2 regions of the Shewanella algidipiscicola genome follow, and region 1 is predicted to be linked to the other one. Evidence: predicted binding sites of a transcription regulator. Region 1 holds the regulator's gene; the other holds the start of a gene.
The links. Region 1 encodes sigma-54, which starts transcription at its own class of promoters, with help from an activator protein. Its sites were predicted from a motif close to GTTGGCACGNNNNTNGNNT; they were not measured.
Positions count from the first base shown of each region.

Region 2: a site for sigma-54 is predicted at 3,695-3,713, ahead of DN599_RS16870 (DUF4097 family beta strand repeat-containing protein). Genes of this name have one in related genera too.

Region 1 covers NZ_OXJV01000001.1:182,210-190,611, reverse strand. The annotation lists gene kdsC (3-deoxy-manno-octulosonate-8-phosphatase KdsC) at 1-385, shown strand, start outside; gene lptC (LPS export ABC transporter periplasmic protein LptC) at 382-939, shown strand; gene lptA (lipopolysaccharide transport periplasmic protein LptA) at 926-1,462, shown strand; gene lptB (LPS export ABC transporter ATP-binding protein) at 1,462-2,193, shown strand; gene DN599_RS00840 (RNA polymerase factor sigma-54) at 2,324-3,808, shown strand; gene hpf (ribosome hibernation promoting factor) at 3,839-4,126, shown strand; gene ptsN (PTS IIA-like nitrogen regulatory protein PtsN) at 4,129-4,572, shown strand; gene rapZ (RNase adapter RapZ) at 4,569-5,423, shown strand; gene DN599_RS00820 (HPr family phosphocarrier protein) at 5,410-5,685, shown strand; gene mgtE (magnesium transporter) at 5,792-7,159, shown strand; gene DN599_RS00810 (FG-GAP repeat domain-containing protein) at 7,234-8,402, opposite strand, start outside.
Region 2 covers NZ_OXJV01000020.1:81,969-90,370, reverse strand. The annotation lists gene DN599_RS16880 (efflux RND transporter permease subunit) at 1-1,499, shown strand, start outside; gene DN599_RS16875 (M14 family metallopeptidase) at 1,623-3,461, shown strand; gene DN599_RS16870 (DUF4097 family beta strand repeat-containing protein) at 3,763-4,533, shown strand; gene DN599_RS16865 (phosphatase PAP2 family protein) at 4,691-5,512, opposite strand; gene DN599_RS16860 (GIY-YIG nuclease family protein) at 5,670-5,954, opposite strand; gene DN599_RS16855 (S9 family peptidase) at 5,982-8,072, opposite strand; FMN riboswitch at 8,375-8,402, shown strand, end outside.

The DNA.
Region 1 (8,402 bases):
CGTTCGCTCGCTACTGACTAGCGATATTCCTGTGGCCATTATTACCGGACGCAAATCAAAAATTGTCGAAGACCGTATGACAGCCCTTGGCATTAGCCACATTTATCAAGGTGTCGACAACAAGCTCATTCCCTATCAAGAGTTATTAGCTCGCTACCAAGTCAGCCCACAACAGGTGGCTTATATTGGCGATGACATGGTCGACCTCCCCGTGATGCAACAAGTCGGTTTGTCGGTGTGTGTCGCCGATGGTCACCCTTATGTTAAACAGCATGCCGATATGGTCACTCATATTAAAGGCGGCCACGGCGCGCTACGTGAATTAACCGACCTGATTTTGCTGAGCCAAGATAAGTTTGACTCGGCCCACGGTATGAGCATATGAACAGAGTCACCCTGGCGATTATCGCGTTTTTTGGTACCGCTTTAATACTCTATTGGCAGGTACAGTCCAAGCACGGCTCACAAGCATTGCTGCTCGACGCGTCCGATCGTCCAGATTATGTGATTAACAACATCAATAGTGTGCAATACGACGAGCAAGGTAAGCTTAATAGCCGCGTCTCGGCTAGCCATATGGAACACTATGCCGAGCGTAATATCACCTATTTTACCCAGCCCATCTATCTGGTCTATCCCGATAACGGCGATGCACAGTGGCGGTTACGCTCGGCTAGGGGTACATTAGACAAAGACAGTGGCAGAGTCATCTTAGAAAATAATGTCATTATTGACGCCATTAGCCCTGAAGAGCCCATCCAAACCATAGAAACTAACTATATGGAGTTGGATCTCAACACCATGATCATGACATCCGATCGAACCATTCGGATCACCGGTAACGATTTTTTAATTACTGGCAAAGGCTTATATGCTGATCTCAATGCACAAAAAGTACGACTGACGAGCCAGGTAGAAGGAACATATGAAACTAAATAATCTTATTCTTGCAGGCCTGTTAACCATGGTGAGCTTGCAGAGTGCGGCGAATGAAACTGACCTGCTGCAAGAGGTTAAGATTTCAGCCGCGAGCCAAGAAGCTGATATTAAAAATAATCAGATTATCTTTAATGGCCCAGTTGAGGTAACTCAGGGCTCGATTAAAATTTTGGCGGATGAATTACGTGCGTTTACCAAAGAAAATAGTAGTGGCAAAATCTTAGTGGCCACAGGTAAGCCAGCAACCTACACACAGGTGATGGAAAACGGCCGCCCTGCGTCAGCCAGCGCCAATGAGATCCGCTACGAACTGTCGACTCGCACCTTAACCCTTATCGGCAATGCCACCCTCGAACAAGAAGGTAGCCAAGTCACGGGTAATCAAATTCGCTACAACATAGAACAGCAACAGTTGATAGCCGAAAGCACAGGTAGCGATCGCGTGATCACCATCATTCAGCCTGAAAATTACCAAGACAACAGCAACAGTCAGCCCCAAGAACAGCCCAAGCAGGAACAGTAATGACAGAGATGACGCTAAAAGCGGTTAATTTAGCCAAAAGCTATAAGAGCCGCGCCGTGGTACAAGATGTCAGCTTAACCGTGCGTACAGGGCAGATTGTCGGCTTATTGGGCCCTAATGGCGCCGGTAAAACCACGACCTTTTACATGGTTGTTGGTCTGGTGCAGAGTGACAAGGGGCGCATTTTTATTGATGATGATGATCTCACCCTAGATCCTATGCATCTGCGCGCTCGCAAAGGAATTGGCTATCTACCGCAAGAAGCCAGTATTTTCCGTAAATTATCGGTGCGCGATAATATTATGGCGGTATTACAAACCCGGCGCGAGCTCAATAACGATGCGCGCGAAGAGGAGTTGGAGCATCTGCTAGAAGAGTTTCATATCACCCACATCCGCGATAGTCAGGGGATGGCACTGTCAGGGGGTGAACGTCGACGCGTCGAAATCGCCCGAGCATTAGCCGCCAACCCTAAGTTTATTTTGCTCGACGAACCCTTCGCTGGGGTCGATCCCATTTCAGTTATCGACATCAAAAAAATTATTGAGCAGTTGAAAAACCGTGGCCTTGGGGTATTGATCACCGACCACAACGTACGGGAAACATTGGATGTGTGTGAGAAAGCCTATATTGTCAGCCACGGCAACTTGATTGCCGAGGGAACACCCGCAGAGATCTTAGATAACCAACAAGTTCGAGCGGTGTACTTAGGGGAACAATTCAAGCTATAGTTAACGTTATTAGCGCTCAAGGTAAAGGCGAAACCGTTTTTACCTTAGTAAGTAGATCATTCGCCTTAGCGGTTTAATACCGGAGGCAGCTTTCTCACTTTAGAATTAGAAACAAGGGAATAGCAGTACGATGAAAGCGTCACTTCAGCTCAAAATGGGTCAGCATTTAACCATGACGCCCCAGTTGCAACAAGCTATCCGCTTGTTACAACTGTCGTCATTGGAGCTGCAGCAAGAGATCCAGCAAGCACTAGAGTCTAACCCTCTACTCGAGTTAGACGAGGAGCAAGAAGGCGCCAATATCGACTCAGAACAAGAGCGTAATGACAACTTCGACACCGATTACAATGAGCAACGGCAAGTCGACTCTAGTGAAGACAATTCGAGCTTAGAAACCTCCGATGCGCTCAACCAAGACTCTATGCCCGATGAGCTGCCCGTCGACACTACATGGGATGAGGTCTATACCGCATCACCTAACTCCAGCTCTGGTGCGATGCGCGACGATGACATGCCATTTCAAGGGGAAACCAGCGAAGGCCTGTATGAGCACCTCGAATGGCAAAAAAACCTCACCCCCTTCTCTGACAACGACCTCGCTATCGCCACCGCCATCATTGACGCCATAGACGAGCGAGGTTACTTGACGCAGACTTGCGACGATATTCTTGAAGCCATGGGCGATCCTGAAATCGAGCTCGATGAAATTGAAGCGGTATTAAAGCGGATACAACATTTCGATCCTATCGGGATCGCTGCCAGAGACCTCAGCGAATGCCTGATGATCCAACTGGCCCAATACAGCTCCGACACCCCGCATATCGACAATGCCAGGCTCTTGATCCGTGATTACTTAGATCTGATTGCCGGGCGAGATTTTCGCCTATTGATGCGTAAGACCAAACTGAAAGAAGATGAACTACGCGAGGCCATAGCGCTGATTCAAACTCTTAATCCACGCCCAGGGCTGGCCATTACCGCCAGTCGTGATGAATACGTGATCCCCGATGTCACAGTTAGCAAGAAAAAAGGTCGCTGGGTAGTCGAGCTTAATCCCGATAGTATGCCTAAGATTAATGTAAACCAACATTATGCCTCAATGGCACGCAGCACCAAAAACCAAGCCGATGGCCAGTTTATTCGTGGTCACCTGCAAGAAGCTAAATGGTTTCTAAAAAGTTTAGAGAGCCGCAACGATACCTTACTCAAGGTCACCAACTGCATTGTCGATTTCCAGCAAGGGTTTTTCGAGTTTGGTGAAGAAGCGATGAAACCTATGGTGCTTAATGATATTGCCGAAGCGGTCGAAATGCATGAATCTACCATCTCGCGGGTCACCACCCAAAAGTATATGCACACGCCAAGAGGGATTTTTGAGCTAAAATACTTTTTCTCCAGCCATGTTGGGACCGACGATGGTGGCGAATGCTCTTCTACTGCGATCCGCGCTTTTATTAAGAAGCTAGTCGCCGCAGAAAATCAAAAGAAACCCTTAAGTGACAGTAAAATGGCACAACTGTTAGCCGAGCAAGGTATTCAAGTCGCTAGACGCACGATAGCAAAATATCGTGAGGCGATGTTTATACCGCCGTCAAATCAACGTAAAAGCTTATAATCAACAACTGGAAACCGGAGGAATCACTTTATGCAAATAAATCTGACTGGGCACCACATTGAGATCACCCAATCTCTGCGCAACTATGTTGAAGAAAAGTTTACAAAGCTTGAACGGCATTTCGATCAGATCAATAATGTCCACGTGATATTAAATGTCGAAAAATTGATGCAAAAAGTTGAAGCAAAGTTACATCTTAGTGGTGGAGAAATATTTGCAACATCAGAGCACGCGGATATGTATGCCGCGATAGATTCCCTGATCGATAAATTAGATCGTCAGGTCATTAAACATAAAGAGAAGCTAACAAAACATTAACGATGGAACTTAGTACCATCCTGCGGCCGGAGTGCACAACCTGCGCCACTCCGGGCAGTAAGAAAAAGGTACTGGAACTTATCAGCGACTTGGCCGCTGTCCAGTACCCCACCCTTTCCTCTCAAGAGATTTTTGAAAGCCTTTTGGCGAGAGAGAAAATGGGCAGCACAGGTATAGGCAATGGTATCGCGATCCCTCACGGACGGCTGACGAATATTGAGAAACCCGTCGCCGTATTGATTAAATGTGCGGAGCCAATTGCATTCGATGCAATTGATAATCAGCCGGTCGATATCCTCTTTGCATTACTGGTTCCCGCAGAGCAATGCGAGCAACACCTTAGCACTCTCGCCGCGATGGCAGAGAAATTAAGTGATAAAGCTATCATCAAACAGCTAAGAAAAACCCACGACGAAGCAGAACTGTATCAGGTGATCACCCAATGAAATTGGTAATGGTATCTGGGCGCTCAGGCTCAGGAAAATCGGTAGTCCTTAGGGTACTGGAAGATCTGGGCTATTACTGTGTCGACAATCTGCCACTGCAGATGATGGACTCGCTGCTCAGTCAGCTTAAAGGTAGAAATGAACTTGTTGCGATTAGCGTCGATGTGCGCAACATGCCCAGCGAAGATATCCAGCTTGAAAAGCAGCTAGCGAATCTTCCTAAAGATACCGAATTACTGAGTTTCTTTCTAAACTCTTCTGACGATGTATTGCTCAAACGCTACAGTGAAACCCGTAGGTTGCATCCACTATCACGCTCAAAAGTCTCCCTTAAAGAGGCGATACAGCTTGAAGGCAAAATACTCGAGCCTATCTCCAAGATGGTCGATCACTACATAGATACTTCGACGCTTAACATCTATGATTTAAGCGATAAAGTACGCGAGATCTTACTGGGCACCGTGGACAAGGAGTTAGTGATTAATTTTGAGTCGTTTGGTTTTAAATATGGCATGCCAAGTGAAGCTGACTTTATGTTTGACGTGCGTTTTCTGCCCAACCCTCACTGGGAATCAGAGTTACGCCCGCTGACAGGTCTCGACCAACCAGTACAACAGTTTTTAAGCCAACAGCCGCTAGTGAACAAGTTTATTTGGCAGATAGAGAATCTGCTCGAAACTTGGCTACCGCACCTTGAGCGCAATAACCGTAGCTACTTAACTATCGCCATTGGGTGTACTGGTGGTCAACATCGTTCCGTGTATGTGACCGATCAACTGGCCAAACTGTTTAATAAAGGTAAGCATAAGGTCCAGGCGCGCCACAGAGAACTGCAGCATGAGCAAGCTTGAGCGTCAACTAACCATCTGCAACAAACTGGGACTGCATGCGCGTGCCGCTACCAAACTGGCGGTATTAGCCGCTCAGTTTGATGCCCAGGTCACCTTAATTCAGGGGGATAAGCAAGCCTCTGCCGCCAGTGTGTTGGGGCTATTAATGTTAGAAACCGGCTTTGGTAAAACCATTACCGTCACCAGTGAAGGCCAAGATGCGCAAGCGGCACTCGATGCCATTAGCGCACTGATTGACGCAAAATTCGAAGAAGCCGTATAATCGCCCCGCCTCGAGCCTAAACGGCTCATATCATTCTATAATTATCCCGAGTTCAGGTTACTTAGCCAATAACCTATGTTGTCGCGCTATTTTTCAAGGGGAAGCCATGCCGATCGAAGTGTTAGATAATGAAACTACAGATCAACGTTTACAGCAGCTAACGCAAGCCCTAAGCAGTGGCATGTTTGTCCATGTACGCAGTATGCTGCACGACATGGCGGCCTCAGATATCGCCTTTATTTTAGAGTCTTCTCCACCGCGTGCGCGACAAGTATTATGGCAACTTATCGATCAAGCCCATACGGGTGAGATTCTCGATGAACTCAGTGAAGAGCTCAAAGATCAATTTATTAGCCAGATGAGTCCTGAGCGCGTAGCTAAAGCCGCCGAAAATATGGATACCGACGATCTGGCCTACATACTGCGCAGTCTGCCAGACAGCGTATTCAATCAAGTACTGCAGTCGATGCGCAGCCAAGATAGGGCGCGAGTCGAACAGGCACTGTCATACCCAGAAGACACCGCCGGCAGCCTGATGAACACAGATACGGTCACCCTAAGGCCAGATGTGAATGTCGACGTGATCCTGCGTTACCTACGTATTCGTGGTGAACTCCCCGAAGCCACCGACACCCTATATGTGGTCGACAAACACGACAGTCTACTCGGTGGCGTAGCGATCGCCGATCTACTCACCTGCGATCCGAATGCATCGGTGCGCGACATCATGAACCAAGATCTTGAAGGGATCCCCGTGGGTATGCACGACAGTGAAGTCGCGCAGCTATTTGAACGCCATGACTGGGTATCGGCACCTGTGGTCGATGAAAAAACCAATAAACTGCTTGGGCGGATCACCATAGATGACGTTGTCGATGTGATCCGTGAAGATGCTGAACACTCTATGATGGGGATGGCCGGGATGGATGATGAGACCGACACCTTCGGCCCGGTCCTTAAGAGTACCTTTCGGCGCTCACTCTGGCTGACGATTAATCTATTTGCCGCACTGTTGGCTGCGTCGGTTAGCAATATGTTTGAAGGCACAATCGAACAATTTGCCACCATTGCGGTATTAATGACCATAGTGCCCAGCATGGGCGGAGTGGCTGGTAACCAAACCTTAGCGCTGGTGATCCGTGGTATCGCGTTAGGACAGATAGGTCAAAGTAACTCACGTTGGTTAGTTGGCAAGGAGTTAGCCATCGGTTTTCTTAATGGTCTACTCTGGTCCATTTTGGTGTTTGCTGCCGTGTGGCTATGGAAAGGCGATGTCGCCCTAGGCGCCTTAATTGGCGGTGCCATGTTGATCAACATGACGGTTGCGGGGTTTGCCGGCGCCACAATCCCGCTACTGCTTAAAAAGTTTAATGTCGACCCCGCACTGGCGGGTGGCATGGTACTGACCACCGTCACCGACGTGATCGGCTTATTTGCATTTTTAGGCTTAGCCACACTCTACTTGTTGCATTAGCTTGTTAGGCACCGCTCGTTGTATCATGGCTTAAGCGGTGCCATTTAGCTTCTTCACCGAAAGTTCAACCATGGCTACTGCGCCATGATAACCATAAACTGCTGCTGCAATGCCTGACGGTCTTCACGGCCATATTTAATAATAAGCTCATCTTTACCGTCATGATTGAGATCGCTCACGGTGAGCATTTCACCATCACGGGGTAGCTGTAGCTTGAGTGTTTCATCGTTACGATTAAACAGGCTGTCACTCGGCTCCCCTAAATGCACTGTGAGCGCCTGCTCGCCACCAGAGAGCAAGAGATCTTGATAACCATCGCCGTCGATATCAGCAAAAGTCACCACAGGTTGCCCCGTTTGTCCCGAGGTTAAACTAAAGCTTAGCTCCACCTCTTTGGTGATATTGGCTTTACTGGCAAAGCGGCTACTGGCGTCACTTTTAAATAAGTGTACATCTTGGTCAATACTCCCCGACACCAGCGCGCCGATGATCTGCGACACACCAATATCGAAACCCGATACCAGCACTTCATCGACCTTATCATTATCGATATCCACCAGCTCAAAACCCGTTAAGGTGCCCTCGGCGCGGATCACGCTGCTAGGCACCTTGGCAAACTGCAGCTTGTCTTTAGTTTTACCGCCTAAGTAAATTTCATAATCGTTAACCCGATCCAGCACTCCCGAACTCTTGGTATAGCGCACCACCATATCTGCCACGCCATCATGGTTAATATCGCCCAAATGCTCGACCTTTCGATAGACTAAATTACTTTGATCCAGCGCCTCACCATAAGCATCACGTTTATTCCACCAATCTTGACCGCTGATAGCCAAGCTCACGGGGAGGTAGTTGGCCAACACAGTAAACAGGCCATCATCTAACTGGTAATACACTTCAAATTCGCCTTCAGCCACCTTAACAATATCATCACGACCATCGAGATTAAGATCGGCAAAATAGAGGCGAGCCTCGGTATACTTAGCGCCATTGGCATACAGTAGCATCTGCGGCTGAATGGGTAATATTTGGGTGATGTAGCGATTATCGGCCTGCTGTATCAATAGTGTACTCTGATTAAAACTACTGATAATAAAGTCATCCAACCCATCACGATTAAGATCGCGCACAAAGCGCCCGCGGGAGATAAAATCAATCCGAGAGGTCAATATCAATGGCTCTACCGTCATTAACGGCGCAAATTCAACTTGGTTACCGTGCAACTTTAATGTCCATAATCGGT
Region 2 (8,402 bases), on a different contig from region 1:
GGATTTTCATGCGCATGCCTACCGCTTTCTTACCGGATGAAGACCAAGGTATCTTGTTCACGCAGGCTATTTTGCCAGTAAACTCGACTCAAGAAAGCACCAAAAGGGTGATGGAAAAAGTCACCGATTTCTACCTTAACCAAGAGGGCGACAGTGTTAACTCAGTGTTTACTGTCTCTGGTTTTAGTTTTGCCGGTAGTGGTCAAAACATGGGTTTGGCGTTTGTCGGTTTAAAAGATTGGTCTGTTCGTGGTGAGCAGGGTCAAGATGTTCAGTCAATTGCTGGGCGTTCTATGGCGATGTTCTCGCAAATGAAAGAAGCCTTTGTATTTGCCTTTGTCCCGCCTGCCGTGATTGAACTGGGTACCGCTAACGGTTTCGATTTCTATCTACAAGACAGAAATGGTCAAGGCCACGATAAGTTGGTTGAGGCCCGTAATATGTTGCTTGGGCTGGCCGCGCAAAACCCCAACTTGGTCGGTGTGCGTCCTAATGGTCAGGAAGATGCGCCTATGTATCAAATCCATGTGGATCACGCCAAGCTTCGCGCCTTGAGTGTCGACATCGATGCGGTAAACAGTGTACTAGGCACGGCCTGGGGTGGCAGTTACGTCAACGACTTTATTGACCGTGGTCGAGTGAAGAAAGTGTACGTGCAAGGCGATGCTCAGTACCGTATGCAGCCGGAAGATCTTGATACCTGGTATGTACGTAATGCTGAAGGTGAGATGGTGCCTTTCTCGGCCTTTGCTACCGGCTCATGGGAATTTGGTTCACCGCGTCTAGAACGCTTTAACGGTTTGCCGTCAATGAACATTCAGGGAGGCACTGCGCCGGGGTATAGTACAGGTGCGGCGATGGATGATATCGAAGCCATGGTTGCTAAATTACCACCAGGATTTGGTGTCGAATGGAATGGCCTGTCTTATGAAGAGCGTTTATCGGGTAATCAGGCGCCAGCACTATACGCACTCTCTATTATAGTCGTGTTCTTAGTATTGGCTGCGCTGTACGAGAGTTGGTCTGTGCCATTTGCGGTTATCTTAGTGGTGCCGCTTGGGGTCATTGGTGCGCTATTGGCGATGAATGGTCGGGGTCTGCCCAACGACGTATTCTTCCAAGTCGGTCTGTTAACCACTGTGGGTCTAGCGACGAAGAACGCTATCTTGATTGTAGAGTTTGCTAAAGAGTTCTATGAGAAAGGTGCAGGTCTCGTCGAAGCGACCTTACATGCGGTGCGGGTTCGTTTGCGACCGATCCTCATGACCTCTCTGGCGTTTGGTTTGGGGGTTGTACCATTAGCAATTAGTACTGGTGTCGGGTCTGGTAGCCAGAACGCTATCGGTACCGGTGTGCTCGGTGGCATGATGAGTTCAACCTTCTTGGGGATCTTCTTTATTCCGATCTTCTTCGTGATAGTTGAACGTATCTTCAGTAAACGAGAGCGCAATGGTGGTAGTGATGCCGCTATCGCCAAGACGGCTGATAAAGAATCATAGTTGACGCTAACAGTATCAAAAAGCCCAGCACTTGCTGGGCTTTTTATTGGCGCTAGAATGTTGCATTTAAAGGATATTTCGTTAAATATGTCTGTCTAAAAATAAGCCGTAAGGTCAATATCTATGCGCCCTCAATTATCGATACTTTTCCTGTTACTCCCTTTAACGCTTGGCTTGCCTGTATGGGCTGAGCAACCCGCTGCGACCCCGCAGATTGCTACTACCTACGTTAACGATGCCATCTTACCGCCAAGCATTGTGTGGCACGGGGCGAGTGAATCGTTGCTACTCGATGGCGAAGCGCCATGGGCAACCCCATTTGAAGTGGGCGGCTTTAAGGTTAGCCCGAGTTATGATGAGACGTTTGTTTGGTTAGATAAGCTGGTGGCAAGTAGTGACCTGTTGCACAAGGTGTCGCTAGGGAAGAGCCCTCAGGGGCGTGATATTTGGATGCTGATAGCATCGACAGAGGGGGCTGATACTCCTGAGGCCTTGGCTGCGACGGATAAACCCACTGTGTTAGTGCAGGCAGGGATCCACGCCGGAGAAATTGACGGTAAAGATGCCGGCATGATGTTACTACGAGACATGGTATTGGGTGATAAAGCGGCGCTACTCGATGGGGCTAATTTACTATTTGTACCGATTTTTAGTGTCGATGCCCATGAGCGCAGTGGTCAATATAATCGCGTTAATCAGCGTGGCCCGATAGAGATGGGTTGGCGTACTGCGGCTAACAACCTTAATTTGAATCGTGATTATGCCAAGGCCGACGCGGTAGAGATGCAGCATATGCTGGGTGCGATAAATCGATGGCAGCCCGACCTGTATATCGATGTGCACGTTACCGATGGCATGGACTATCAATATGATGTCACCTTTGGCTATAACTTAGCTCAAGGGCTGAGCCCGTCGAGTTTTCGTTGGCTAGATACCCAATATCGACCTTATGTGGAGCAGGCGTTAATGCGCGAAGGGCATATTCCGGGTCCCTTGGTGTTTGCTATCGACAATAGTGATGTGAGTAAGGGAATGTCATTATGGAATGCCAGTCCACGTTACTCAAATGGTTATGGTGATGCTCGGCATCTACCGACGATTTTAATTGAAAATCATAGTTTAAAGCCGTTTAAGCAACGAGTGCTTGGTACTTATGTCATGTTAGCGGCCACCCTCGAATTGGTGGGCAAGCAAGCCACTTCACTGCGCTCGGCGATTAAGCAAGACAAGTATCGTTATAGCGACCGCATTACCTTAACTTGGGGCGCCCAGCAACAGCAGCAAGGATGGGATTTCAAAGGGATTGATTACCGCACCGAAATCAGCCCCATCAGTGGTGAAAAGGTTGTTCGCTGGACTGGCGAGCCTAAACTTTACGAAAATTTACCCGTGATAGGTAATACTCTGGCTGACATAAAGGTTAATCGCCCCTCAGCTTATTATGTTGCACCTCAGTGGCTTGATGTGATTGAGCGTCTCGCAATTCATGGGATCCGTATGACAACGCTAACAGAGCCTAAGACACTTAAGTTGACCCAATATCAATTAACAGCGCCGCAATTTGGCAGTAAAGATTATGAAGGGCGTCAGCGAGTAAGCGCGCAATTGAGCGCACATGGGGTACAAACCACACTGCCAGCGGGCACCGTCAAGATTGATACGCAGCAGCCTCTGGGGGATTTGGCGATATTGCTGTTAGAACCTCAGTCGCCTGATTCATTATTACAATGGGGCTTTTTCAATCCAATATTTACCCGCACCGAATACATAGAGCATTACGCCGTAGAGCCACTGGCGGCGCAAATGCTTGAGGCCGACCCCAGCTTGCAGGCAGAATTTACCCAAGCGTTGCAAGACCCTGCTTTTGCCGCTGATGGCGAGGCAAGGTTACGCTGGTTTTATGTTCGAAGCCCTTATTATGATGGGCAATATCAGGTTTATCCGGTTTGGCGAGACGAGTAATGGCCGGTGTTATCATCTGTACCAACGCAGCTTAGGCTGCGTTTTTTATTGCGTATGGTTAAGGGTAACATGGGTAAATGCTCCTCAAGAGGTACGGATTTGGGATGGGTCATTGCCGATCATTAAATGAGCTTTTTTACTAACGAGTTGTGATTTAAGCAGATTTTTAGTGAATATCATTAAAATTTTTGAGCAGAAATCAACTTAAATCATTTAAAACAATAAGATAAATAATTGGCATGGAGTCTGCTTTATTTGAGGTAAGCGTTTGAGCAAACATTAATTAATAAGGATATGAGTTATGAATTTACGCCCCTTGGTTTTATGTGCCGCACTGAGTGCTTCGTTAGCTGGCTGCATCATTAACGTTAACGGTGCGGGTATGACCTCGTTTGATTATCACCGCCAGCAGCAGTTAATACTTGATGCCACACAGTTGCAACAGCTCGTAGCCGAAACTGGGGCTGGAGCACTGACTATTGAAGGAGTTGATGGGCTCCGGGAGGTGCGTATAGAGGCGGACATTTATGGTTATGATGGCGCCGAGCCAGAGCTTAGCTTAGTGCAGGAAGGTGAACACGCCAAACTGATCGCCAATTTTGACTCCTTCAGTAGGGGCTCATTCACGAGTGGCAACTCTCCTTATATTGATCTAGTGGTTAAAGTGCCTACCAATTTGAAACTCATGCTGGATGATGGCTCGGGTAATATTGAGGTTCGTGGCGTGAATGCCGAAATGATCATTACCGATGGTTCTGGCAGTATCACTATCGATGGTGCTAAAACATTAACTATCGATGATGGCTCAGGCAGTATTGTATTGCAAAATATTGACGGGGATATCAGCTTAACGGATGGCTCTGGTAGTATCGAGATCCAACGGGTGAATGGTGATGTGTCTGTGCATGATGGTTCTGGCTCGATAGTCATTAATCATGTGGCTGGTTTAGTCACTATTGATGATGGTTCTGGTGGTATTAGCGTCGACAATAGCAAAGGATTACACATTATTGAATCTGGTTCGGGCGATCTGAGTTTTGACAATATTCAGGGGCCCGTCACCATGGATTAATGGCTTCCCGGCGCGAAGGCGAAACGCTATCACCCTGTTCAGCGAGGCTGAAGAGGAAGGGGGCTGTAAGTTCCTGATAGCACTAGCCATCGCCCATCCATAGCTAGCCGCGGGCGATATTGAATAGCGACTTAGCGCTAAGGCCGTTGATATAAGTCTATTGTGTTTTTGAGGCAAAGCGCTGTATCAACAGCTGTTTAATATTGTATTGGCGTAAAAAGAGAGTTGCGGCGGTAAACAGCAGTCCCCATCTTAGTAGTAACACTTGCCAGATAATATCCTTATCAAAGCTTTTTTCTAGCTCGCAGATCACCAATACTAACCATAAAAACATCAGCATTAATGCGTTATTGACCCGCTGCAACTGGGTTGGTGGACAATACGCAGCGGTATAAGCGCAGAGTAATCCGACGATCGCGCCGAGCATAATATCTTGTGGCCAGTGTGCGCCAACAATGATCCTCGATATGCCAACGATAGTGCCAAACGTGATCGCAAAGACTTTAATGGTGTGGCTTTGGTAAGCAAACCATAGGGTACCAGCAAACAGGAAGGCGCTAGCAGTATGGCCGGAGGGAAAACTATGGCTCATGCGGGTTTCACCAATAATATTAAGTGGTTCTAACACTGCAGCGGGGCGCGGCATATCAAAATATTGTTTTAATAGCGGTACGAGCAGTAATGACAACACGCTGGCAATGATCACCCGTAATATTATCTCAGGGCATTTGATCAAGAAGCATAAGGTGATCACTCCAAGCGTCACACCATTGCCTAAGTCGGTGATGAGCAATAGGGGCCAATCGGGTAACTCTGCCGCGATTCCATTGAGTAGTCTAAACAGGGTAAGGTTTACATCGGGAAGAAGCGTGATTAAAAAAGCACAGCTTAGCACTAACATTAAGCCGAGAAAGCTGCGTTGATGCTGCTTGTATTGTTTAGGCAAGCCATCAGCCTTTGCATATGTGGTGGTGCCCATAGTCGTCTCAAATCAGCAATTATTTCCCACAATAGATCTTTGTTATGTTTAAGTAAAGCCACATGATTTTTAATAAACCGCTGTTGGTCTTTAGATCGATTATCGATGGATGTTTCAATGGGGATAATCACTAAATATCACTGAAATAATGCTAAAACTAGCTAACGATATGCGTTTTGGCCTCATTTTGTATTAATGTCAGTTTTTGCTTTTTTGTTAGCTTCTTAACTGCTATTTCACGTTTCAGTGCAGTCGAGTGACAACTTAACTGCTCATGATAAACCAATTGCAGCGGCCCCTTACCGCGCAGAAACTTAGCGGCTTTAGGGCCGCCGCCTTGATGTTCTTTAAAGCGGCGTGCGATATCGGTTGTTACGCCGGTATAGAGTTGGCCTTTATGGCACTCAACGATATATAAAAACCAAGGTTTACCCGTCGTCATCGATAGCTCTTGTTTTTCTGAGTGTGGTTAACGACAGCTTGTGCTGTTGGTTAATATAGACTCTGCGCCCAACAACCCCAATAAGAAAGCATACTCTTCAGCCGTGTCTTGATAGCGGCGATAGCGGCCACTTTTCCCACCGTGTCCAGCTTCCATATCGATATGGAACAGTAATAAGTTGTCGTCGGTCTTATATTCCCTTAATTTCGCCACCCATTTTGCCGGTTCAAAATATTGCACCTGAGAGTCATGCAGACCAGTGGTGACCAAAAGGTGAGGGTAGGCTTGACGCGTTATGTGGTCATAGGGGGAGTAAGTGAGCATATAGTCGAAGGCGGATTTATCGTTAGGGTTGCCCCATTCATCATACTCATTGGTGGTGAGTGGAATCGACTCGTCTAGCATGGTCGTCACAATATCGACAAACGGCACGTGGGCGGCCACAGCGAAGTAGAGCTCGGGTGCTTGGTTAATCACGGCGCCTATCAACAGGCCACCTGCGCTGCCCCCCGTCGCAACTACTTTATGAGGATCGGCATATTGTTGCTGTATCAATGCTTGGGTGACATCGATAAAATCGTTAAAGCTATTTTGCTTGTTAAACAGCCGGCCTGCGTCATACCAAGGTCGGCCGAGCATTTCGCCACCGCGCACATGGGCAATGGCGTAAACCACGCCTCGGTCGAGTAGGCTTAATATGGCACTGTCAAAATCCGCATCTATGGTGTAACCGTATGCGCCATAACCATATTGGTACAGTGGGTTGCTGCCATCTCGTTTAAATAAGCTTTTGTTGTACACCAAGGTAACGGGAATGCTCGCGCCATCTCTGGCATCGATAAAGAGGCGTTCAGCCTGATAATGCTCACTATTAAAGCCACCTAATACGTTTTCCCTTTTGAGTAACCGCTTGGGTGAAGCTTGGGTCAAATCGTATTGGTAAATCGATTCTGGGGTGGTTGGGCTAGCATAATAGAGCCTAAGCTGGTGGCTATCTTGGCGAGGATTAACATCAAAACCCACCACATAAGCGGGATCATCGAAGTCGATTTGATAGCTAGGTAGCTTATCCGGATAGACGGTGATCTGGCTGAGTCCCTGACGGCGCTGCTGCACAATAAGGTAATCTTGCAGTACCAAGAACTCCTCTATGCGGCATTGGTCATCGGCAGCAATCACCTCCTGCCAAACATGCTTATTGGCAAAATCCGCTTCGGCCACTTGCATCAGGCGAAAGTTAACCGCCTGCCAATTGGTTAAAATAAAATAGTCGCTACCCCGTTTCGCCACCGAATACTCATGGCCCGTTTCTCTGGGAAGTAGCGCTGTGAAGTGATCAAGTGCTTGATCGGCATCGAGCACCGAGACCTCGCTGGTGATCGTGCTTTCATGGTATAGCTCGATACGAGTTTCATCTAAACTTTTACCTAAGCTGAGGTAGAAGCTGTCATCTTGCTCTTCATACACGAGTGTATCGGCCGATTGTGGCTGCCCTAACCGATGACGAAATACTTGGTAGCCCAGCAGGGTTTGTGGATCTTTGGCGATGTAAAACAGGTGCAGATTATCGTTAGCCCACACTATGCTACCGTCAGTGCCTTCGAGTGTCTCTTCCAGCAGTTCGCCTTGTTCGAGGTGCTTAATGTGTATGGTGTAGATGCGCCGGCTCAGTTTGTCTTCACTAAAGGCCAATAACTGTTCGTCAGGGCTAATGGCGAAGCTGCCCAGACCATAAAACTCATGGCCGTGGGCGCGTTGGTTAACATCTAACAGCACCTCTTCGGCATCACTATTAAGCTGTGGTTTACGCAGTAAGATAGGGTATTCCCCCTCTTTATGGTAACGACTCCAATACCAATGGGAGTGCCAGTAGTAAGGAACACTCGACTCGTCTTTATCTAGCCTGCCGACCAGCTCATCGAATAAACGTGCCTGTAAAGGCGCGAAGGGCTTAAAGCATTGTTGATGGTAGTTGTTTTCGGCATTGAGATGCGCTATCACCTCTGGTGACTGACGCGTATCGTCTCTTAACCAATAATAGTTATCGATCCTCTCTACACCATGATGTATCAATGAGTGTGGCTTTTTGGCGGCGAGCGGTGGAGAAATTGAATGCATTAAAGACGACCTTTATTATCGATAACGTGGTAAACCAGTGCGAGTTTGCCTGTAAAGCTTGAGCTTAGGTGATTTAGTTCAGGCTTGTCACCTTCTAGCTTGTTATTTGTTTCAAATTGGCGCACCCTATTTACGCCTAATGTGCTGATCCTAAGTGATTAAGATTAGCCCCTCCAGCAATATTTACGGTTTACTGCTGTTATGCAGACCCAGTGTGAGCCCGTTAGCGAGTCCGTTTAACAGTGACGCTGCGCCGCTTAACAAGAGCCTGTTGAGCCGATATTCAGTGAGTAGGTGACATTAATAATTCTCAGGGCGGGGTGTAACTCC